One region of the Cellulomonas sp. P2_B4 genome, then DNA from elsewhere that is predicted to be linked to it. Evidence: predicted binding sites of a transcription regulator. Region 1 holds the regulator's gene; each other region holds the start of a gene.
The links. Region 1 encodes HrcA, which represses chaperone genes, less so after heat shock. Its sites were predicted from a motif close to TTNGCACTCGNNNNNNNCGAGTGCNAA; they were not measured.

Region 2: the regulator HrcA is predicted to act here: its motif matches at 5,335-5,361, upstream of groL (chaperonin GroEL).
Region 3: the regulator HrcA is predicted to act here: its motif matches at 4,450-4,476, upstream of AC1DZC_RS14800 (FmdB family zinc ribbon protein).

Annotation. Positions count from the first base shown of each region.
Region 1 is NZ_JBFUDI010000003.1:438,998-446,652, reverse strand. It holds gene lepA (translation elongation factor 4) at 1-1,732, shown strand, start outside; gene hemW (radical SAM family heme chaperone HemW) at 1,729-2,943, shown strand; gene AC1DZC_RS06985 (hypothetical protein) at 3,045-4,058, shown strand; gene AC1DZC_RS06980 (DUF3097 domain-containing protein) at 4,107-4,964, opposite strand; gene hrcA (heat-inducible transcriptional repressor HrcA) at 5,132-6,154, shown strand; gene dnaJ (molecular chaperone DnaJ) at 6,198-7,325, shown strand; gene AC1DZC_RS06965 (16S rRNA (uracil(1498)-N(3))-methyltransferase) at 7,339-7,655, shown strand, end outside.
Region 2 is NZ_JBFUDI010000010.1:33,278-40,932, forward strand. It holds gene atzF (allophanate hydrolase) at 1-786, opposite strand, end outside; gene AC1DZC_RS15980 (GntR family transcriptional regulator) at 1,038-1,805, opposite strand; gene AC1DZC_RS15985 (pyridoxal phosphate-dependent aminotransferase) at 2,115-3,341, shown strand; gene groL (chaperonin GroEL) at 3,555-5,183, opposite strand; gene AC1DZC_RS15995 (phytoene desaturase family protein) at 5,452-6,933, opposite strand; gene AC1DZC_RS16000 (cold-shock protein) at 7,007-7,210, opposite strand; gene AC1DZC_RS16005 (LytR C-terminal domain-containing protein) at 7,342-7,655, opposite strand, start outside.
Region 3 is NZ_JBFUDI010000008.1:137,402-145,056, reverse strand. It holds gene AC1DZC_RS14820 (hypothetical protein) at 1-1,803, shown strand, start outside; gene AC1DZC_RS14815 (hypothetical protein) at 2,245-2,526, shown strand; gene mscL (large conductance mechanosensitive channel protein MscL) at 2,625-3,170, opposite strand; gene AC1DZC_RS14805 (SAF domain-containing protein) at 3,249-3,926, opposite strand; gene AC1DZC_RS14800 (FmdB family zinc ribbon protein) at 4,078-4,398, opposite strand; gene AC1DZC_RS14795 (penicillin acylase family protein) at 4,559-7,159, shown strand; gene AC1DZC_RS14790 (5-formyltetrahydrofolate cyclo-ligase) at 7,171-7,655, opposite strand, start outside.

The DNA.
Region 1 (7,655 bases):
CGACGCGCGAGCCATGCGTGCGCAGTACCTGGACCGGATGGACATCGAGCGCGAGCGCGGCATCACCATCAAGTCGCAGGCCGTGCGCATGCCGTGGGGTGTCGGTGACGACGCGTTCGCGCTGAACATGATCGACACGCCCGGCCACGTCGACTTCACCTACGAGGTGTCGCGGTCGCTGGCCGCCTGCGAGGGTGCCGTGCTGCTCGTCGACGCCGCGCAGGGCATCGAGGCCCAGACGCTGGCGAACCTGTACCTCGCGCTCGACAACGACCTGACGATCATCCCGGTGCTCAACAAGATCGACCTGCCGGCCGCGCAGCCCGAGAAGTACGCGGAGGAGCTGGCCAAGCTCATCGGTGGCGAGCCCGAGGACTGCCTGCGCGTCTCGGGCAAGACCGGCGAGGGCGTCACGGAGCTGCTGGACCGCATCGTCGAGCTCGTCCCGCCGCCCACCGGCGACGCGAACGCCCCGGCCCGCGCGATGATCTTCGACTCCGTCTACGACACCTACCGCGGGGTCGTCACGTACGTCCGTGTGGTCGACGGCAACCTGAACCCGCGCGAGAAGATCGTCATGATGTCGACCCGCGCGACGCACGAGCTGCTCGAGATCGGCGTGATCTCCCCGGAGCCCGTGCCGACGAAGGGCCTCGGCGTCGGCGAGGTCGGCTACCTGATCACGGGCGTGAAGGACGTGCGCCAGTCGAAGGTCGGCGACACCGTCACCAACGCGAGCAAGCCGGCCGCCGAGGCGCTGGGCGGCTACTCCGACCCGAAGCCCATGGTGTTCTCGGGCCTGTACCCGATCGACGGTACGGACTACCCGGTGCTGCGCGACGCGCTCGACAAGCTCAAGCTCAACGACGCCGCGCTCAACTACGAGCCCGAGACGTCGGTGGCGCTCGGGTTCGGGTTCCGCGTCGGTTTCCTCGGGCTGCTGCACCTCGAGATCGTCCGCGAGCGGCTCGAGCGTGAGTTCGACCTCGACCTCATCTCGACCGCGCCGAACGTCGTCTACGAGGTCACGCTCGAGGACAAGAGCGTGGTCACGGTGACCAACCCGAGCGAGTTCCCCTCGGGCAAGATCGGGGCCGTCAACGAGCCCATGGTCAAGGGCACGATCCTGGCGCCGAGCGAGTTCATCGGCGCGATCATGGAGCTCTGCCAGACCAAGCGCGGCGAGCTGCAGGGCATGGACTACCTGTCCGAGGACCGCGTCGAGCTGCGCTACGTGCTCCCGATGGCCGAGATCGTCTTCGACTTCTTCGACCAGCTGAAGTCCAAGACGCGCGGCTACGCGAGCCTCGACTACGAGCGCATCGGCGACCAGGAGGCCGACCTGGTCAAGGTCGACATCCTGCTGCAGGGCGAGACGGTCGACGCGTTCAGCGCGATCGTGCACAAGGACAAGGCCTACGCGTACGGCGTCATGATGACGGCCAAGCTGAAGGACCTCATCCCGCGCCAGCAGTTCGAGGTGCCCATCCAGGCCGCGATCGGCGCCCGGATCATCGCGCGCGAGACCATCCGCGCCATCCGCAAGGACGTCCTGGCCAAGTGCTACGGCGGCGACATCACGCGCAAGCGCAAGCTCCTGGAGAAGCAGAAGGAGGGCAAGAAGCGCATGAAGACGATCGGACGGGTCGACGTGCCGCAGGAGGCCTTCATCGCCGCGCTCTCCAGCGAGCCGGCCGGTTCCGCCGGTGGCAAGGACGCGAAGAAGAAGTGAGTCCAGCGCTCCCCGAAGGGGACGTTGCGCCCGACGACGGATCGTTGCCGCAGTCGGCGTTCGAGGGTCTGTCGGAGCGCGCCTTCGGCGTCTACCTGCACGTGCCGTTCTGCACGGTGCGCTGCGGGTACTGCGACTTCAACACGTACACGGCCACGGAGCTGGGCGGCGGCGCGAGCCAGAACGCGTACGCGGACACCGCGCTGAAGGAGATCGCGCTCGCGGCCTCGATCCTGCCCGCCAGGCCGGTGCAGACCGTCTTCGTCGGCGGCGGCACGCCCACCGTCCTGTCCGTCCCGGACCTGTCGCGCATGCTGGGCGGCGTCCGGGACGCGTGGGGGTTTTCCGACGACATCGAGGTCACCACCGAGGCGAATCCCGACTCGGTGACCCCGCAGTCGCTCGAGGCGCTCGCGGCGGCCGGCTTCACGCGGGTCTCGTTCGGCATGCAGTCCGCGGTGCCGCACGTGCTGGCCACCCTCGAACGCACCCACGACCCCCGACGCATCCCGGACGTCGTGCGCTGGGCGAAGGACGCCGGCCTGGCCGTCTCGCTCGACCTCATCTACGGGACGCCGGGGGAGTCGGTCGACGACTGGCGCACCAGCGTCGAGGCCGCGCTGGACACCGGGGTCGACCACGTCTCGGCGTACGCGCTCGTCGTCGAGGCGGGCACGCGCATGGCCGTGCAGGTGCGCCGCGGCGAGCTCGAGCTGCCCGACGGCGACGACCAGGCGACGAAGTACGAGCTCGCCGACGAGTTGTTCGAGGCCGCCGGCCTGCACTGGTACGAGGTGAGCAACTGGTCGCGCGACCGGTCCACCGAGTGCCGGCACAACCTCGCGTACTGGCGCGGCGACGACTGGTGGGGGGTCGGGCCGGGCGCGCACAGCCACGTCGGCGGGGTCCGCTGGTGGAACGTCAAGCACCCGCGCGCGTACGCGGACCGGCTCGACCGCGGGCTGAGCCCCGCGGCTGGTCGGGAGATCGTCACGGGCGACGGTGAGCTGCTCGAGCGGCTCATGCTCGGCGTCCGGCTCTCCGACGGGCTGCCGATCGACGCGCTGCCGACCGACGCGCGGCCCGCGGTCGCTGGGCTCATCGCGGACGGTCTGGTGGACGGCACGGCCGCTCTCGCCGGGCGACGGCTCGTCCTGACGCGTCGCGGTCGGCTGCTCGCGGACGCCGTCGTCAGGAGCCTCGCCGGCTGACGAGCCGACATGCCGGGTTTGATGCGGTTCCTTGACACGGGTGTGCGGCTTCGGTTCGCTGTCCGCTGGGCGACGACCGCCCGTGACCAGGGAGGCCACGCATGAGCGAGAACCCGGGCGGAACGCCGCCGAACGACGGCGAGCCCGTCGCACCTGACCCGCAGCCGCCGGTTCCTCCGGCCCAGCCACCCGCCGCCCCGCCTCCTCCGCCGCCCGCTCCGCCGGTCGCGCCCCCGCCTCCGCCGCCCGCTCCGCCTGCACCCCCGGCGGCTCCGTACGGTCAGCCTGCCCCGGGTGCGTACCCGCCGCCGCCGGCTCCGCAGTACGGGCAGCCCGCTCCGGGCGCCTACCCGCCCGGCTACGGCCAGCAGCCGCCCGGTGCCTACCCGCCCGCGCCGCCCGGATACGCCCCGCCGCCCGCCGGCGGCTACGCCCCGCCGCCGCCCTCGCCGCTCGGTGAGTCCTTCGGGTACGGCTGGAAGGCGTTCACGCGCCACGGCGGCCTGTTCATCGGCGCCGGCGTCGTGTGGTTCGTCATCTTCATCGTCGCGTTCTCGATCGTCGCGGCGATCTTCGGCGGGTTCAGCGACCTGTTCCGGACGACCGCCGGCGGGCGGATCGGGTTCTCGTTCGGGTTCATCGTGCTGACGCTGGTCGCCTCGCTGATCGGCTACCTGATCCAGGCGGTCTTCATCAAGGCGGCGCTCGACGTGACGGAGGGGCGCCCGATCGGCTTCGGCGACTTCTTCCGGTTCGTCGACGCCGGCCCGGTGATCGTGACGGCCCTGATCCTGACCGGCATCTCCGTGGTGCTCAGCCTCATCCCGTTCTTCGGGGGGCTCGTCTCGCTCGTCGTGAACTTCCTGCTGTTCTTCACGTTCTGGTTCGTGATCGGCAAGCAGCTCGCGCCGGTGGACGCCATCAAGGCGAGCTACCAGCTCATCACGGCGAACCTGTCGACGACGATCCTGTTCTACCTGCTCAGCATCCTGATCCTGGCTGCGGGCGCCATCCTGTGCGGCATCGGCCTGCTCGTCGCCGTCCCGGTCGTGCTCCTCGCGAGCGCGTTCCTGTTCAAGCGGCTGCTCGGCGACCCGATCGCCGCCGTCGCCTGACCGCTCCACACCCGGTGCCCGGTCCTCGTCCGCGAGGGCCGGGCACCGTCATGTGGTGACGAAGTCGATGAGCTCCTCGACGCGGCCGAGCAGGCTGGGCTCGAGGTCGGCGTAGCTGCGGACCGAGCGCAGGATCCGCTGCCACGCCCGCGCGACGTCGGCCTGGTCCTGCGCCGGCCAGCCGAGCTCGCGCAGGATGCCGTGCTTCCACTCGGTGCCGCGCTCGATCGTCGGCCAGGCCGTCAGGCCGATGCGCTCGGGCCGGACCGCCTGCCAGACGTCCACGTACGGGTGGCCCAGCACGAGCACCGTCCCGGCGGGGGCGAGACGGACGGCCTCCGCGGCGATCCGGCTCTCCTTGGCCCCGGCGACGAGGTGGTCGACGAGCACGCCGACGCGGCGGCCCGGACCCGGGGCGAAGTCGCGGATCGCGTCGGGCAGGTTGTCGACGCCGTCGAGGAGCTCGACCACGACGCCCTCGAGGCGCAGGTCGTCGCCCCAGACCTTCTCCACCAGCTCGGCGTCGTGCTTGCCCTCGACCCAGATCCGGCTTCCGCGGGCGACGCGCGCCCGGGCGTCGTGCACCGCGACCGAGCCGGAGGCCGTGCGGGTGGGCTTGGCGGGTGCGGTCGCGCGGACCGGCGCGGTGAGCGCCACGGGTTCGCCGTCCACCCAGAAGCCCCGGCCGAGCGGGAACGTGCGGGTGCGGCCGGCGCGGTCCTCCAGGACGACCACGTGGATGCCACCGGACTTCTCGACGCGGACGACCGCACCGACCCAGCCGGTGGTGACCTCCTCCACGACGAGGCCGGTCTCGGCCGCCTGCGGGCGGCTGGTGCGTGGTGCGCGATGGTGTGTCGAGCCCGAGCCACGCAGGACGTCGGAGCCGTAGCGGTCCTGGTTCACCCGGGCAGCGTAGGTGGCGGCCGCGCGGGGGTCGTCGGGGCGCGCCGGTTCCGCTGTGCGCGGAGCACCCGGTGGTGTCGGCGGCGCGGCGTAGCATTGGCACTCCTGCCGGGCGAGTGCTACCGGCGTGCGTGCGCGAACCACGAGGCTGGGCGAGGAGGCGAGAGATGAGCGACGACAGGCGTCTGGACGTCCTGCGCGCGATCGTCGAGGACTACGTCGCCACCCGCGAGCCGGTCGGGTCGCGCGCGCTGGTCGAGCGACACTCCCTCGGGGTCTCGCCGGCCACCATCCGCAACGACATGGCCTCCCTCGAGGAGGGCGGCTACATCGCGCAGCCGCACACCTCGGCCGGTCGCGTGCCCACCGACAAGGGCTACCGGCTCTTCGTCGACCAGCTCTCGAGCGTCAAGCCGCTGTCCAGCCCCGAGCGCCGCGCGATCGGCACGTTCCTGGAGAACGCGCAGGACCTCGACGACGTCGTCGACCGGGCGGTGCGCGTCATCGCGCAGCTGACGCAGCAGGTCGCGGTCGTGCAGTACCCCTCGCTGCGACGGTCGGCGCTGCGGCACGTGGAACTCGTGCCCGTGGGCCAGCGGCACCTGCTCGTCGTGCTCATCACCGACACCGGGCGCGTCGAGCAGCGCACGCTCGAGCTGGACCGCGACCTCGACGAGTCGGTCGTCGCCCTCCTGCGCGCCCGGCTGAACGTGAGCGCCGCAGGTCGTCGGCTGTCCGAGCTGCCCGTAGCGCTCGCGGACCTGACGCCGGCGTTCGAGCCCGCGGACCAGGATCTCGTCCGCAGCGTCGTCGCGGTGCTCGAGGAGACGCTGGCGCAGGAGAGCGAGGAGCGCGTGGTGCTCGCGGGCACCGCGAACCTCGCACGCGCCGGCGGCACCGACGTGCGCTCGATCGGGCCGGTGCTCGAAGCCCTGGAAGAGCAGGTCGTCCTACTGCGGCTGCTCTCGGAGATGGCCGAGGACACGCAGGCGGTCACCGTGCGGATCGGTCGCGAGACCCAGCACGACGGCCTCGTCGAGACCAGCTTCGTGACCACCGGCTACGGCGACGAGGGAAGCGGCTCGGTGGCCCGCATCGGCTCCATCGGCCCCCTGCGCATGGACTACCCGGCGACCATGTCCGCGGTGCGCGCGGTCGCGCGCTACCTCACGCGGATCCTGGCCCAATGACGGAACTGACCAGCACTCCCACCGGAAGCGAGCACATCCTCCCGTGACCGACTACTACGAGATCCTCGGCGTGCCGCGGGACGCGACGCCCGAGCAGATCAAGAAGGCGTACCGCAAGCTCGCGCGCGAGCACCACCCGGACGTCGCCGGGGCGGACGCCGGGTCCGAGGACACCTTCAAGGACGTGTCGCGCGCCTACGACGTGCTCGGCAACCCCGAGAAGCGTCGCGCGTACGACATGGGCGGCGACCCGTCGTCGCCCGGTGGCGGCATGGGTGGCGGCTTCGGCTTCCAGGACATCTTCGAGACGTTCTTCGGTGCCGCGACCGGCGCCGCGCAGCAGCGCGGTCCCATCCCGCGGGCGCGTCGTGGCCAGGACGCGCTGGTCCGCCTCGACCTCGACCTGGCCGACGTGACGTTCGGCGTGCACCGCGACGTCCCCGTCGACACCGCGGTCGTCTGTCCCACCTGCTCGGGCACGTGCTGCCGGCCTGGCACCTCGCCCCGCACGTGCGAGGTCTGCGGCGGCCGTGGCTCCGTGCAGCGCGTGGCCCGCTCGTTCCTCGGTCAGGTCATGACGACCCAGCCGTGCGCGGCGTGCCACGGGTTCGGCAGCGTCATCCCCGAGCCGTGCACCGAGTGCTCGGGCGAGGGCCGGGTCCGGTCGCGTCGCACCCTGAGCGTCGACGTCCCCGCGGGCGTGGACACGGGCACCCGCATCAAGCTCACGGGCCAGGGCGAGGTCGGCCCCGCCGGCGGCCCGGCCGGCGACGTGTACCTCGAGGTGCGCGAGCGCAAGAACGACACGTTCGTCCGCCGCGGCGACGACCTGCACGCGACGCTCCAGGTGCCGATGACCGCCGCGGCGCTCGGCACCGTGCTGACCCTGGACACGCTCGACGGTCCGCGGGAGGTCGACCTGCGACCCGGCACGCAGCCGTCGCAGATCATCACGCTCAAGAACCTGGGTGTCGGGCACCTGCACATCGGCGGGCGGGGCGACCTGCACGTCCACGTCGACGTCCAGGTTCCGACGGCGATGGACGACGAGCAGTCCGAGCTGCTGCGCAAGCTCGCGGCGCTGCGCGACGAGGAGCGCCCGGAGGCGCGTTTCGCCGGGTCGAGCTCGGGCGTGTTCGCCAAGCTGCGCGACAAGCTGTCCGGCCGCTGAGCGGCCGGTCCGGATGAGCGCGCCCGTCTTCCTGGCCGACCCCGGGAGCCTCCGGGACGTCGTCGCCGGTGGCACGTACCTGCTCGGCGGTACGGAGGGCCGGCACGCCGGCGTCGTCCAGCGACGAGCCCCCGGTGAGCGGGTCGACGTCGTCGACGGTGCCGGGGTGCGCCTCGTCGGCGTGGTCGACGCGGTGACGGCCGACGGTGTGGCCGTCGCGGTGACCGAGGTCGTCGTCGAGCCCGCGCCGGCCGTTCCGCTGGTGCTGGTGCAGGCGCTGGCCAAGGGCGACCGCGACGAGATGGCGATCGAGGCGGCCACCGAGGTCGG
Region 2 (7,655 bases), on a different contig from region 1:
CACCGCGACCACGGGCGCGGCGCGCAGGCCGAGCCGGACGTCGACGGGCCAGGGACGTCGCGCGGGGTCGCTCGGGTCGGCGCCGGTCATCAGCCGGGTCGCCAGCACGCCGAGCTCGAGGTCCCGCGTGAAGGTGGTGACCACGTCGTAGGACCGGCACGCCGGCACGACGCCGGTGGTCGGGACCAGGCCCACGGTCGTCTTGATGCCGACGATCCCGTGGAACGCGGCGGGCACCCGCCCGGAGCCCGCGGTGTCGGTGCCGATACCGATGTCGGCGATGCCGAGCGCGACGGCCACAGCGGAACCGGAGCTCGACCCGCCGGACACCCGGTCGGGCAGGGTCGCGTTGCGGACGGCGCCATAGGGGCTACGCACTCCGACGAGGCCCGTCGCGAACTGGTCGAGGTTGGTCTTGCCGAGCACCACCGCACCCGCGTCGACGAGCGCGTGCACGGCCGGGGCGGTCGCGATAGCGACACCGGGACGCCCGGCGGGGTCGGTCGCGAACGACGGGCACGCGGCCGTCGTCGGCAGTCCGCGCACGTCGACGTTGTCCTTCACGACGAGGGTCAGGCCCGCCAGCGGCAGAATCGCCCCGGCGGCGACCGACGCGTCCACCAGCCGCGCCGCGGCGAGCGCGTCGTCGAGCGGGAGCAGGGCGATCCACACCTCGGGCCGGTCCACCTCGGCGATGCGCGAGTAGGCGAGCCGCACCCGGATCTCGGCCGGCCCCGCCGACGAGACCGTCGGCTCGCCGGACAGCACCGAGGTCGTCCCCGTCACGCACCCACCACCGGGACCGCCGACGACGCGCCCGACGGGACGCGCGGGAGAGGCTCGACGGGCTGGATGTCGAACACGTGGTCCCCCGGCTGTCGTCGCGAGCCGAGAAGCTCCCTCGGCACCGGTGTATACACCCCGGTATCCATACCTTAGGCAGGGCGTGTTTCCCTCCCGCGGTGCCCGGGTAAACGCCGCGTTACGCGGACACCCAGGGCGCGCGGGTGGGCGACGCCAGGCGACCGTGCGGGGACTCAGCCCGCCAGCGCCATCCGGGTCATGGCCTGCGTGGCGCGCTGCATGACGACCTCGAGGGACTCGCCGACGTGCTTGTGCAGGGCGGTCAGCGCATCGGGGAGCTCACGGGCGAGCACCAGGCGCAGGATCGCCATGTGCTCGTCGATGGTCGCCGTGATGCGGTCCTCCTCGACGAAGTCGTGCATGCGCACCGCGCGGATCTTCTGGTTCACGGTGACCAGCGCCCCGGTCAGCTGGGTGTTTCCCGACGACCGGGACAGCACCTGGTGGAACCGCTCGTCGAGGATCACGAAGCTCGGGTCGGGCTCCGGCGGCGCGTCGCGCAGCGGCTCCCAGGTGGCGAGCTCGGCGCGCAGCAGTGCCTCGTCGTGGCGGACCTGCGGGTTCTCGATGGCGCGCGCGATGCCGCGCAGCTCGAGGGTGATCCGCAGCTCGTAGAGGTTGCGCAGGTCCTCGAGGCTCGGCACGACGACCGCGTACCCGAAGTCGGTGCGCTCGACGAGACCGTCGGAGAGCAGCCGGGACAGCGCCTCGCGCACCGGGGTGCGGGACACCTCGAACGCCTTGCCGAGCTTGGGCTCCGTCAGGCGCTCACGCGGCGAGACGCGTCCGTTGAGGATGTCGTCGCGGAGCCGGTGGTAGACCACCTCGCGCAGCGACCTGGAGTCCTCCGACGGAACCTCGTCCGACGGGCCCGAAGGCAGCCCGGACGGTGTTGCCGGAGCCTCGTCCATGCCCGCCGGCCCGCCCGTGCTCATGGTCATCGAGAGTAGTCCTCCCACCGGATACTGCCCTGCGGACGCGGCGGTATCCAGCACGTCGACCCGGTCACAGTCACCGTGCCGCGGCCGCGCGCACGCTGATCCCCTGCACCGAAGGGTTCGCGACACCGCGCTGTGTCCCGACCTGTATACGTCGCTGTGCCCATGGTGGACGAACCTAGGCAGGGGGTGTTTCCGGCACCGACGACCCCCAGTAAACGGTCTGTTTCGTCCCGGTCCGAGCGTGGACCGGAAACGCGACCGCCGCGGTCGTCGGCCCTCGACCCGGCACCGCCTCGATACGCTCGGCAGATGGCACCGCTGCGCAAGCTTGACCAGTCGTCGAAGCTCAGGAACGTCCTCTACGAGATCCGCGGGTCCGCGCTCGACGAGGCCGCCCGGCTCGAGGCCGAGGGCTACACGGTCCTCAAGCTGCACACCGGCAACCCGGCCGCATTCGGGTTCGAGGCGCCGCACCAGATCGTCCGGGACGTCATCGCGGCCATCCCGCACGCCCACGGCTACACGGACTCGCGCGGGATCCTCAGCGCTCGTCGCGCGGTGGTGACCCGGTACGAGACCGAGCCGGGCTTCCCCCTGATCGACGTCGACGACGTCTACCTGGGCAACGGCGTGTCCGAGCTCATCACCATGGTGATGCAGGCCCTTCTCGACGAGGGCGACGAGGTGCTCATCCCGTCGCCGGACTACCCGCTGTGGACCGCCATGACCTCGTTGTCCGACGGCAAGCCGGTGCACTACCGGTGCGACGAGGACAACGGCTGGGAGCCCGACCTCGAGCACCTCGAGTCGCTCGTCTCCCCGCGCACCAAGGCACTCGTCGTCATCAACCCGAACAACCCGACCGGCGCCGTCTACTCGCGCGAGGTCCTTGAGGGCATCGCGGCGATCGCCCGCAAGCACAGCCTGCTCGTGCTCTCCGACGAGATCTACGACCGCATCCTGTTCGACGACGCCGTGCACATCCCCATGGCCTCCGTCGCGCCCGACCTGCTGTGCCTGACGTTCAACGGGCTGTCCAAGACGTACCGCGTGGCCGGCTACCGGTCGGGCTGGATGGTGGTGACCGGCCCGCGCGACCACGCCAAGGGCTTCCTCGAGGGCATCACGCTGCTCGCCTCGACGCGCCTGTGCCCCAACGTCCCCGCGCAGCACGCCGTCCAGGCGGCCCTCGGAGGCGTGCAGAGCATCGACGCCCTGATCGCCCCCGGTGGCCGGCTGCACGAGCAGCGCGACGTCGCCTACAAGGGCCTGACCTCGATCCCCGGCGTCACCTGCGTCCGGCCGCAGGGGGCGCTGTACCTGTTCCCCCGGCTCGACCCCGAGGTGCACGAGATCCACGACGACTCCCAGCTCGTCTACGACCTGCTGGTGAGCGAGCACATCCTGCTCGTGCAGGGCACCGGGTTCAACTGGCCGACCCCCGACCACCTGCGCATCGTCACGCTCCCCGAGGCCCGCGTGCTGGCCGAGGCCGTCGAGCGCATGGGCAACTTCCTGGCGAGCTACCGGCAGTAGACCCGCCGGCCGACCAGACCGACGACCGGCGCCGAGGTAGTGAGCTCGCGACGAGGTAGTGAGTTGCGGCTCACTACCTCGTCGACAACTCCCTACGTCGACTTCACGGCGACGGGGCGGGGGCGGGGCGGCTTCACGTCACGCACGACAGAGCGGGCCGGCCACCCGAAGGTGACCGGCCCGCTCCGGGTCGTTCAGAGGTGACTCAGCGGATCAGAAACCGCCGCCGAAGTCGTCCCCGCCGCCGCCACCGGCCGGCGCGGGGTTGCGCTCCGGCTTGTCGGCCACGACGGCCTCGGTGGTGAGGAAGAGCGCGGCGATCGAGGCCGCGTTCTGCAGGGCGGAGCGCGTGACCTTCACCGGGTCGTTGACGCCCGCGGCGAGCAGGTCCTCGTACGTGTTGGTCGCGGCGTTGAGGCCGTGACCCACCGGGAGGTTGCGCACCTTCTCGGCGACGACGCCACCCTCGAGACCGGCGTTGATCGCGATCTGCTTGAGCGGAGCCTCGATGGCGAGCTTGACGATCGCAGCACCGGTCGCCTCGTCGCCCTCGAGCTTGAGGCCCTCGAACGCGGTCTTGCCGGCCTGGATGAGCGCCACGCCACCACCGGCGACGATGCCCTCCTCGACGGCCGCCTTGGCGTTGCGCACGGCGTCCTCGATGCGGTGCTTGCGCTCCTTGAGCTCGACCTCGGTGGCCGCGCCCGCCTTGATGACGGCGACGCCACCGGCCAGCTTGGCCAGGCGCTCCTGCAGCTTCTCGCGGTCGTAGTCCGAGTCGGAGTTCTCGATCTCGGCACGGATCTGCGTGACGCGGCCCGTGATCTGGGCGGCGTCGCCGCCACCCTCGACGACCGTGGTCTCGTCCTTGGTGACGACGATCTTGCGCGCCGTGCCGAGGACCTCGAGGCCGACCGTGTCGAGCTTCAGACCGACGGTCTCCGAGACGACCTGACCACCCGTGAGGATGGCGATGTCCTGGAGGATCGCCTTGCGGCGGTCGCCGAAGCCGGGGGCCTTGACGGCGACCGACTTGAACGTGCCACGGATCTTGTTGACGACGAGCGTGGCCAGGGCCTCGCCCTCGACGTCCTCGGCGACGATGAAGAGCGGCTTGCCGGACTGGATGACCTTCTCCAGCAGGGGCAGCAGGTCCTTGACGTTCGAGATCTTGCCCTCGACGAGCAGGACGTAGCCATCCTCGAGGACGGCCTCCTGGCGCTCCGGGTCGGTGACGAAGTACGCCGACAGGAAGCCCTTGTCGAAGCGCATGCCCTCGGTGAGCTCGAGCTCGAGGCCCAGCGCGCTGGACTCCTCGACGGTGATGACGCCTTCCTTGCCGACCTTGTCGAGCGCCTCGGCGATGAGGTCGCCGATCGCCTGGTCGCCGGCGGAGATCGCGGCCGTGGCGGCGATCTGCTCCTTGGTCTCGACCTCCTTCGCCTGCGCGAGCAGGGCAGCGGTGACGGCCTCGACGGCCTTCTCGATGCCCTTCTTCAGCGCGATGGGGTTGGCGCCGGCCGCGACGTTGCGCAGGCCCTCGCGAACGAGCGCCTGGGCGAGGACGGTGGCGGTGGTGGTGCCGTCGCCAGCGACGTCGTCCGTCTTCTTGGCGACCTCCTTGACGAGCTCCGCACCGATCTTCTCGAAGGGGTCCTCGAGGTCGATCTCCTTGGCGATGGAGACGCCGTCGTTGGTGATCGTGGGGGCGCCCCACTTCTTGTCCAGGACGACGTTGCGGCCCTTCGGGCCGAGGGTGACCTTGACGGTGTCGGCGAGGATGTTGAGTCCCCGCTCGATGCCGCGACGGGCCTCCTCGTTGAAGGCAATGATCTTGGCCATGGGGCTGTGATCCTTCACTGGGTTCGGGTCGGCCGTAGGTGCCCGCGACGGACGAGCACGCCGCTCGCGGTCTTGTCCCGCGTGCGACGGCCCTCACCGGACGGCCGTGGTGATTCTGTCACTCTCCACCGGAGAGTGCTAAGTCCAATGGTTAGCACTCGACCCCCGAGAGTGCAAGCAGCGTTCGCCCAGAGCGGTGCCCGTGAGACGCAGATCCCACACCAGATGTCCGGGTCGGCGGTCGCCGTCGCAGGCTCTCGGACGCTCCTCAGTCCCAGGGCGCCAGCGACGGGGGCGTGCGGATGCCGAACCCGTCGCGCAGCGCCCGGCGGGCGGCGTACCAACCCGGCAGGCCGTGCACTCCCGGGCCGGGCGGGGTCGACGACGAGCAGAGCCAGACACCTGCGACCCCGGCCGCAGGGGGTGCCAGCACGTAGGGGTCCCAGGCGAGCCGCGGCCGCGCGAACATCCGGTAGAGCGACACCGCGCCCCCCGAGATGTCGCCGCCGACCAGGTTGGCGTCGTGATCGGCGAGCCGCGCTGCCGGCACGCAGCGCGAGGCGACCACCAGGTCCCGGAACCCGGGCGCGAAACGCTCGACCTGGTCGATCACGGCGCGGGTCACGTCGAGCGTCGATCCGGCCGGGACGTGCGCGTAGGCCCAGAACGGCCGCAGGCCCGCCGTCGTGACACGCGAGGGGTCGACGACCCCCGGGTCGCTGACCAGCACCATCGGCCGCTCGGCGTGGCGGCCGGACGCGACAGCCGCCTCCGCGGCCGCCGCCTGCACCCGGCTGCCGCCGAGGTGCACCGTGCCGGCCAGCGCGACCTCGGGGTGCGCCCACGGCACCGGCCCCGACAGGACGAGGTCGACCTTGGCCGCCGCCCCGCGGCTGCGCGGGAACGCGACCAGGCCGCGGGCCGTGCGCACGGGCACGCGCCGCCCCAGCACCCGGACCGCGGTGCGCGGCGACGTGTCGAACAGGTACGCGCGGGCGGGCGGCAGGTCGGCGGCACGCTCCACCGGCGTCCCCGTCACCACCGAGCCGCCGTGCGTGCGCAGGTCGGCCAGCAGCGCCTCGACGATCGCCCCGCTGCCGCCGCGCGGCACGGGCCAGCCGCCCGCGTGGGCCAGCGGTGCCAGCAGGAGCGCGGTACCGGCCGCGCTCGGTGACGGGAGCCGGGTGATGGCGTGCGCGCCCACGCCGGTGAGCAGTGCCGCGGCCTCCTCGTCGCGAAACCGTGCTCCCCACGCGGCCGTCCCCTGCTCCAGGAGGCGCAACCCGAACGCCGCGGCCGTGGTGAGCTGCCGCGGGACCCGCCGGTGGTCGCCCAGCGCCAGGGCGAGCACGCCGTCTGGGTCGTCGACGAGCGGTCCGAGCAGCGCGCGCCAGGCGGGGCCGTCCACCCCGAGGCCGTCGGCCGTGCGGTCGAGCGAGCGGTAGGCCAGCGCGGCTCGGCCGCCGTCGAGCGGGTTGGCGTAGGCGACCTCCGGCTGCAGCAGGTCGACGCCGCGGGCCGGCAGGTCGAACTCCCGCAGGAACGGGGACGCCACCGCCATCGGGTGGACCGCCGAGCAGATGTCGTGCACGACGCCGTCCGCGAGCCCGAGGTCGAGCGTCCGCGCGCCGCCCCCCGCGGTGTCCTGCGCCTCGAGCACCTGCACCGACAGACCCGCCCGCGCGAGCGTGACCGCCGCCGCGAGCCCGTTGGGCCCGGAGCCGACGACGACAACGTCGACCCTCGTCACGCCGGGCACCCGCGGACGCGGCGACGGGCCGCGCACCCGGAGGTGGACGGCCCGTCGCCCGACGTGTTCGAGCTCAGAGTGCTCGGACCTGCTCGGCCTGCGGGCCCTTGGTGCCCTGACCGACCTCGAACTCGACGTCCTGGCCCTCGTCGAGGGACCGGTAGCCGTCGATGAGGATCCCGCTGAAATGGACGAACAGGTCCGGCCCCCCGCCGACCGGGGTGATGAAGCCGTAGCCCTTCTCCGCGTTGAACCACTTCACAGTGCCCTGAGCCATCCGGTGCTCCTCGACGCAACTCGGGTGTGCCGGGCGCTCCGCCGGCGCCCGGTGCCGGAGAGCCTAGTGGCGGCGTCCCGCGCCGACCAGGGTCGTGGGACGACTTCCGCTGACCCCTGCGACGGGCCTCGTCAGCTGGAGGGGTCGCTGGCCAGGACCACGGAGATGCCCGTCCCCGCGTCCGCGGCCGAGAGGGTCACGGTCGGGACGCCCAGGGTCGTCGCGACGAGCTGCGCGGTGGGCGCGAGCTCCTCGCCGGCGTAGTAGATGACCGAGTCGGCGGGGGCCGTCCCCGTGAAGTTGCCCGTCGTCACCGCGGTGAACCCGGCGTCGGTGAGCTTCTTGGCCTGGTCGCCGGCGAGGCCGGAGATCTTCGCGGCGTTGAGCACCTCGATCGGCGCGGCCATGTTGACGGCGGGCGCCTCGGGCTCGGCGGGCGCGGTCT
Region 3 (7,655 bases), on a different contig from region 1:
TCTGCCGCGGGCGGCGACGCGCTGCTGCTCGACGCCCTCGGCTCCACGCGGCACCGGCTCACGGTGGTGTCCTGCTTCGGCGCCGACGACCTCGACCCGACCCGCCTGCGCGGCGCCGGCCCGCAGCTGCTCGCCGACCTGCTGTCGTTCGCGGCCCGCCGCTCCGCCGGTTCCGCCGACGCCGACCTGGTGACGCCGCGGTTCGGTCCCGCCCTCGAGGCTGGTGCCGTCGCGCCCGGCTCCTCGGCGGCGCTCGACATCCCGGCCATCGAGCCCGACCGGCTCCTGCTCGACATCGCCGAGCGCCTGTGGAAGCACGGGCTGCTCGTCGAGGCCGACCACGGCATCCCCGGCGGGGAGCGCATCCCGCTGGTCGTCGGGCACCCCGACCTGCCCGAGGAGATGCTCGTCGCCGTCCTCACCGACGACGCCGAGTACACCGCCGAGCCCTCCGTCCGCGTGCGCGACCGGCTCACCGCCGACCGCCTCGAGAGCGTCGGCTGGTCCGTCGTGCGCGTCTGGTCCGCGGCCGCGTTCATCGACCCGCAGGCCGAGGTCGACCGCATCCGTCGCGCCGTCCACGCCCGCGTCCCCGCACCGGCCAGCCCCCGCAGCGGTCCGTTGCACCTCGGCCTTCCGGGCCTCCTCGACGAGTCCGACGACGTCGACGAGCTCCCCACGGCTGCGGCACCCGACGCCTCGGCTGGCGACGCAACCGTCACCGACGCCGTCAGTGCCGACGCAATGGTGACCGACCTCCCGATCGACGCCGCGTCGGCCGACGCCTCGTCGACCGGGTCCGCACCGTCGGCGGAGCTTCCGAAGAAGGGGTCTGCAGCCAAGCCTGAGGCTCCCGCCACCGCGTCCGAGCGGGTCCCGGCGACCGCCGGCCCGGCTCCGTCTGCCTCGGTGCCCACGACGACCGGCGCGGTGCCCACGACCGGCGCGGTGCCCACGACGACCGGCGCGGTGCCCACGACGACCGGCGCGGTGCCCACGACGACCGGCGCGGCGACGACCGGTGCGGCGCCTGCGACGACCGGTGCGGCGCCCACGACGACCGGCGCGGTGAACACGACGACAGGCGCGGTGCCTACGACGACCGGCGCGGTGCCCACGACGACCGGCGCGGTCCCGACGAGCACCGGCTCGTTGCCCGTCCACCCGGACGGGTCCGTCTCGACGGACTCGGGCGCCTTCGCGTCCCACCCCGACGACGTGGCCCGCCCCGACTCCGGCCCGGTCCGCTCCGTCCCGGCGCACCCTGTCCTGGTCGACTCGGTCCTGACGGGCTCCCTCAGCGCGGCAGCCGTCCGCGCCGAGGCCGCCCGCCCGCCCGCCGCACCGGCAGCACCCGCCTCGCGCGCCGCGCACAGCGCCCCGCGCGGCATCCCGGTCGTCCCTGCCCGGGTCGAGGTCACCTCCTCCAAGGCTGCCGCGGCCGCCGGAGCTGCAGACTCCGCATCGCCCACCGCCGAGGCAGCCAGCTCCGACCAGATCACGGACACCGATCAGCCCGCCGGCTCCGGCAAGCCCGCCGAGGATCCGGCGCCGCCGAGCCGCCTGCTCCAGCTGGCACTGGCCGTCCCGACGCGTCAGCGTCCCGACGTCCGCAAGGGTCTGCCGATCGGCGCCTACAGCGATGACCAGCTCGACGAGCTCGTCGACTGGCTCCGGTCCGACGAGCAGGAGCGCACCCGCGAACAGCTGGCCGCCGCACTGCGCGACGAGCTGGGCGTGACCCGCCGCTCCTACCGCATCGACACAGCGGTCCGCTCAGCCATCGCCCGCGCCCTGTCCTGACCCCCGCAACGTCCGCACTCGTGGGGGCAATACCCCTCACGAGTGCGGACGTCCCCACAGCCCCCCGCAACGTCCGCACTCGTGGGCGCAATAGCCCTCACGAGTGCGGACGTCCCGGCCACACCCACGCAACGTCCGCACTCGTCGCTGTCATAGCGCGCACGAGCGCGGACGTGGTCGAGTGCCAGGCCCCCACGCGGGCCAACGTGCCCACCACGCGTCCGGGCGAGCGCTCGCCTGGGCGCACATCCGCTCGGACGTTGCGGGCCCGCGCGGGGTTGCGTCCGAGCAGAAATGGTCAGTGCCGGCACCCGCTCGTAGATCGCTCGTGCCTCCGCTTCGAGCCGCGGGCCTGGCGACCCTCGCATCGAGCCGCGGGCCTGGGCGACCCCTCGCCTCGAGCGACGCCAGCTCGCTGAGGTCGGGTGGGATCATGGGCGGGTGGTGGAGTCTGGGGATGCGGGCGACGCGGTGCCCGTGCGGCGGTCGCGGCGTGCGGTCCGGCATGCGGGGACGGTCGGTGGCGACGACGCGAACCTCGTCTCCGTGCTGCCGGCGCTGACGAGCGACGCCGACACACCGCCTGCCGAACAGGCGGCGACGCCCGCTCCACGCACCAGTCCCCTCGACCGGAGCGACGACGACACGGACGTCGGCTGGGGCCAGCAGGAGACCGGTACCAATGACGACCGGCTCACCACGGACAAGCCGCCGCACTGGTGAGGCCGACCCCCTGAGAGGCAGCAACGGCACGTGAGCAGACGACGAAGGCCCGACCTCCCTCAGGAGGCCGGGCCTTCGTCAACGGTCGACGGTGCGGGTCAGGTGCCCGGCGGGATCGACGGCGGGACGGGGCCCGTGCCGCCGGGGTAGCCGACGTCGGGGGAGTCCGGGCCGGCGTCGTTCGCGACCGCGGGCGACGGGCGGCCCGCGAGCAGGTCGCGGATCTCCTGGAGCAGCAGGATGTCCTCGGCGGGGGCCGCCGGCTCGTCCTCGATGCCGGCCTTGCGGCGGGTGGCCAGGGCGTTCAGGGGCAGGACGATGAAGAAGTAGACGGCGGCGGCCGTGAACAGGAACAGGATGATCGCGTTCAGGATCAGGCCGATCGAGAAGATGGCGTCGTTGATCTCGAACGTGAGCACGTTGCTCAGGTCGGTCTTGCCGAAGATCGCGGCGATCAGGGGACTGATCAGCCCGTCGACGAACGCCTTGACGACGGCCCCGAACGCGGCGCCGATGACGACACCGACGGCGAGCTCGATCGCGTTGCCGCGTGAGACGAAGTCCTTGAATCCCTGGAGCACCTTCGCGGTGCCCTGCAGCCTCTCGCCTGCTCCGCGCAGGCCGCTGTTGATCCGGTCGGTCATGGGTGCTCCTCGTGGAGGGGTGGGCTGTCGTCCGTGCGACGCCGCGGGTGTGCACTGCCGGTCGATCGATCCGATCGATCATGGCACGACGACGGCGGACAGCAAGGCGGAGGCGGCGGCGCCAGCGAGCGCGGGCGCCTCGTCGGGCGACACGGCGACGAGCACGGGGACCGAGTCGTCGCCGGAGGCGCCACCGCCCAGCAGCCCGCTCGACGCGGCGGGCGGGCGCGCGACGGGCAGGACGAGCGCCCGGCGCGCGACCACCCCTCCCGGGCCGCCCTCGGCGGTCGCCGCGAGCACGTCCACGTGCATTCCGGCCGAGAGGAGACCGGCGACGGCGGGGTCGGCGAACCGGACCGTCGCCACGACCGTTCCGGGTGGTCCGCTGACCTCCGCGGAGGCGAGCACGCCGGGCCCGAGCGGGCTGCCGGCGCTGAGCGGGACGGCCGTCGAGGCGCCGACGGCGGATGCGAGAGCGGTCAGCGCACCGTCGGGCACGGTCGCGACCGGGTATCGGGCGACCCGCACGTCGGACGCGGTCAGCGAGACACCGGCGGGAACCGCGCGGGCCGCGACGACGACCCCGACGGTGGGCGCCGCAGGTGGTCGGACCGCCTGGACCGTCGAGGCTGCGGCCAGGCCGAGGAAGAGCGCGCAGACCAGGAACCGGCACCGCCACAGCAGGACCCGCAGCCGGACGGGCAGGGGAGCGCGGCGCGGGGTGAGCGGTGGCGGTCGGCCGGCGAGATCGCGCATGCCTCGACGTTAGGAGGCCGTCGAGCCTCCTCGACGAGTCCGGGCCGCAGAGCGCGGGCGGCGGGGCTGTGGTCGGCTGGTGACACCCAGCACCTCGAGCCCGAGTCGTCGAGAGCAGGCAGACGCCGTCAGAGAGGCGGCGCCGGGGAGATCAGGAGGTCGCGGCCGGCTTCGCTGCGGGCGCGGGGGTCGAGGGCGCGGGTGCAGGCGCGGGGGTCGTCGAGGTGGACGACGACGAATCCGACGTGGAGGACGACGTCGACGGCGCTGGGCTCAGGGTGGACGACTTCGCTCCGGCGCGGGCGTCGTTGCGGTAGAACCCGGACCCCTTGAACACGACACCGACGGACGAGAACACCTTGCGCAGGCGTCCGTCGCACTCGGGGCACACGGTCAGGGAGTCGTCGCTGAAGGACTGGACCGCCTCGAAGGCGTGGCCGCAGGCGGTGCAGGCGTAGGCGTAGGTAGGCACGAAGAACGACTCCTGGCAGGTGGTCGGCGGCTCAGGCGATCAGACGAGGACCTGGCACTCACAACATCCGAGTGCCAATCCTAACGGCATCCGGGGCCCCGACATTCCGAGCGACCACGCGATCGAACGGTTCAGGGTCCGGCGAAGTACCCTCCGAAGCGTGCCTCGTCGTCACCTGGTCCGCCTCTCGTTCATCACGCTCGCCGTGGTGCTCGTCGTCGTCCTCGTCGGCGTCGTCGTCGCCGGGTTCGTGGTGGTCCGCCGCCCGTTGCCGGAAGTCGCGGGCTCGCTGGATCTCCCGGGCCTCGGCGCCGACGTCACGGTCACACGCGACGACCGGGGTGTCCCGACGATCACCGCGCAGTCGTCGCGTGACCTGTTCATGGCGCAGGGGTACGTCGCGGCGCAGGACCGGTTCTTCGAGATGGACTACCGCCGGCACGTGACCTCAGGCCGGCTCGCGGAGCTCGTCGGCAACGTGAAGGACGCCGTCGACGCGGACAAGGTCACCCGGACGCTGGGCTGGCGACGGGTCGCCGAGCAGGAGTGGCAGCAGGTCACACCGGCCACGCGGGCGGCCCTGCAGGCGTACGCGGACGGCGTGAACGCGTACCTGGACGGCAAGCCGAAGGGTGCGATCGCGGTCGAGTACACGATCCTGGACCTCCAGCTCGACATCAAGGACCCGGAGAAGTGGGACCCGGTCGACTCGCTGGCGTGGCTCAAGGCCATGGCGTGGGACCTGCGCGGCAACTTCGACGACGAGCTGGGCCGCGCGGCCGCGTTCTCGACGATCGGTGACGTGGCCCGTGTCGACGAGCTCTACCCGGCCTACCCGCAGGACCTGAACGCGCCGATCCTGACGCGCGAGGACCTGCCGAGCACGGTGACCGGCACGGCGTCGACCACGAGCCTCGACCTGGGGCAGGACGACCTGCAGCGGGCGATGGCGAGCGCGCAGAAGGCCCTCGAGGCGGTACCGCACCTGGTCGGCGAGGGCGAGGGCGTCGGGTCGAACTCGTGGGTCGTCGGTGGCGCGCTGACCGAGTCGGGCAAGCCGCTGCTGGCCAACGACCCGCACCTGGGCATCTCCGCGCCGGGCGTCTGGGCGCAGGTCGGCCTGCGGTGCGCCGACGTCTCGAGCGCGTGCCCCTACGACGTGTCCGGCTTCTCGTTCGCCGGCATGCCCGGCGTCGTCATCGGCCACAACGCGAACCTCGCCTGGGGCCTGACCAACCTGGGCGCGGACGTCAGCGACTTCTTCCTCGAGCGCGTCGACGGCAGCACCACGCTGATGAACGGCGGCACCGAGCCGATCACCGAGCGCACCGAGATCATCACCGTCAACGGCGGTGACCCGATCCGGCTCCCGGTGCGCGAGACGGTGCACGGCCCGATCGTCTCCGACGTGCTCGACGTCGACACCGTGGCGGGCGCGCCGGTGCCGGACAACGCGCCGGGCAGCCGCTTCGAGGTCGCGCTCGCGTGGACCGCCCTGCAGCCGAGCCGGAGCATGGAGGCCGTGCTCGCGATGGACGTCGCGAAGGACGCCGACGACATCCGAGCCGCGGCTGCGCTGCTCGACGTCCCGTCGCAGAACATCGTCTTCGCGACGACCGACGGTCACATCGGGTACCAGGCGCCGGGCCGGATCCCGGTCCGCGCGGACGTCGTCGGCGGGCCGGTCCCGTCGGACGGCACGTGGCCGCGGCCGGGCTGGGACAGCGTCTACGACTGGCAGGGCTACGTCGATCCCGACGACATGCCGCGCGCGCTCGACCCCGCTGCGGGCTTCATCGTCACGGCCAACAATGCGGTGACGCCCGCGGGGGTGGGCCCGTTCCTCACCGACGACTGGGACTACGGCTATCGGGCACAGCGGATCCGGGACCAGATCGAGGCGGCCAAGGACCACAAGCTCACCGTCGCGGACATGAGCGAGATCCAGTTCGACCAGCACAACCCGTACGCGGACGTCCTGGTCCCCACGCTGCTGGAGCAGAAGATCCCGAAGGTTGGCACCAACTCGCAGCTGGCGTTCGACCGCGCCGGGCAGGACCTGCTGCGCAGCTGGGACCGCGTGCAGTCCGACGACTCCGCGGCCGCGGCCTACTTTGCGGCGGTGTGGGCCGACGTGATGCGCTCGGCCTTCGCCGACGACCTGCCCGAGGGCGAGGGCCCGTCCGGCGGCTCGCGCTGGCTCGAGGTGGTCCGCAACCTGCTCGACGAGCCGACGTCGCCCTGGTGGGACGACAAGACGACCGCGGGGGTGGTCGAGGGGCGCGACGAGATCCTGACCGACGCCATGGTCTCGGCCCGTCGCCAGCTCACCGCCCAGCTGGGCCGGGACGCGACCCAGTGGCGCTGGGGCAAGCTGCACACCGCGGCCCCCGAGCACCTGCTGCTCGGCGGCTCGTCCGTCCCCGGGCTGATCCGCTCGCTGGTGAACCCCTCACCGCTGCCGGTCGGGGGCGGCTCCTCGATCGTCGACGCGACCGCCTGGGACGCGAGCGCGGTCGGCGAGGACGGCACCAGCCAGGACTACGGGGTGACGGCCGCACCGTCGATGCGCATGGTGGTCGACCTCGGCGACCTGGACTCGTCGACCTGGGTGACCCTCACGGGAGCCTCGGGGCACCCGGCGAGCGTGCACTACGCCGACCAGCTCGGACCGTGGTCGAGGGGTGAGACGTTCCCGTGGCCGTTCTCCGCCGCGGCCACCGAGGCGGACGCGAACGACCGTCTGACGCTGCACCCCTAGGGCACCGCACCTCAGTGCAGCAGGTGCCACTCCTCGGGCGTCGCCACGGCGTCGACCGCGCGGTCGTGGCGCTCGCTCGGCAGTGGGCGCACCTCGGCGTCGTACAGCTCCTCGGGGAACACGAGCGCGACCACGGGGACGCCCGGCCGCAGGTGCTCGAGCGCCCGGTCGTACCAGCCGCCGCCCTGCCCGAGCCGTGCGCCGCTGGTGTCGACGGCCAGCGCGGGGGCGATCACGACGTCCGCCTCGGCCAGCGCCGCGGCGCCCAGGGTCGGACCGCCCGGCTCGGGTGGACGTCCCGGCGCACGTTCGCGCAGGTCGTCGGGACCCGCGTACTCCGCCCAGTCCCGCTGCAGGCCGCTGCCCAGGACGGGCATGAGGACGCGGACGCCACGGGCGGACAGCTCCTCGAGCAGGACGCCCGTGCCGGGCTCCGTCGAGCGCGCGGCGTAGACCGAGACGCAGCGCGCGTTCTCGACGGCCGGGATGGTCAGCA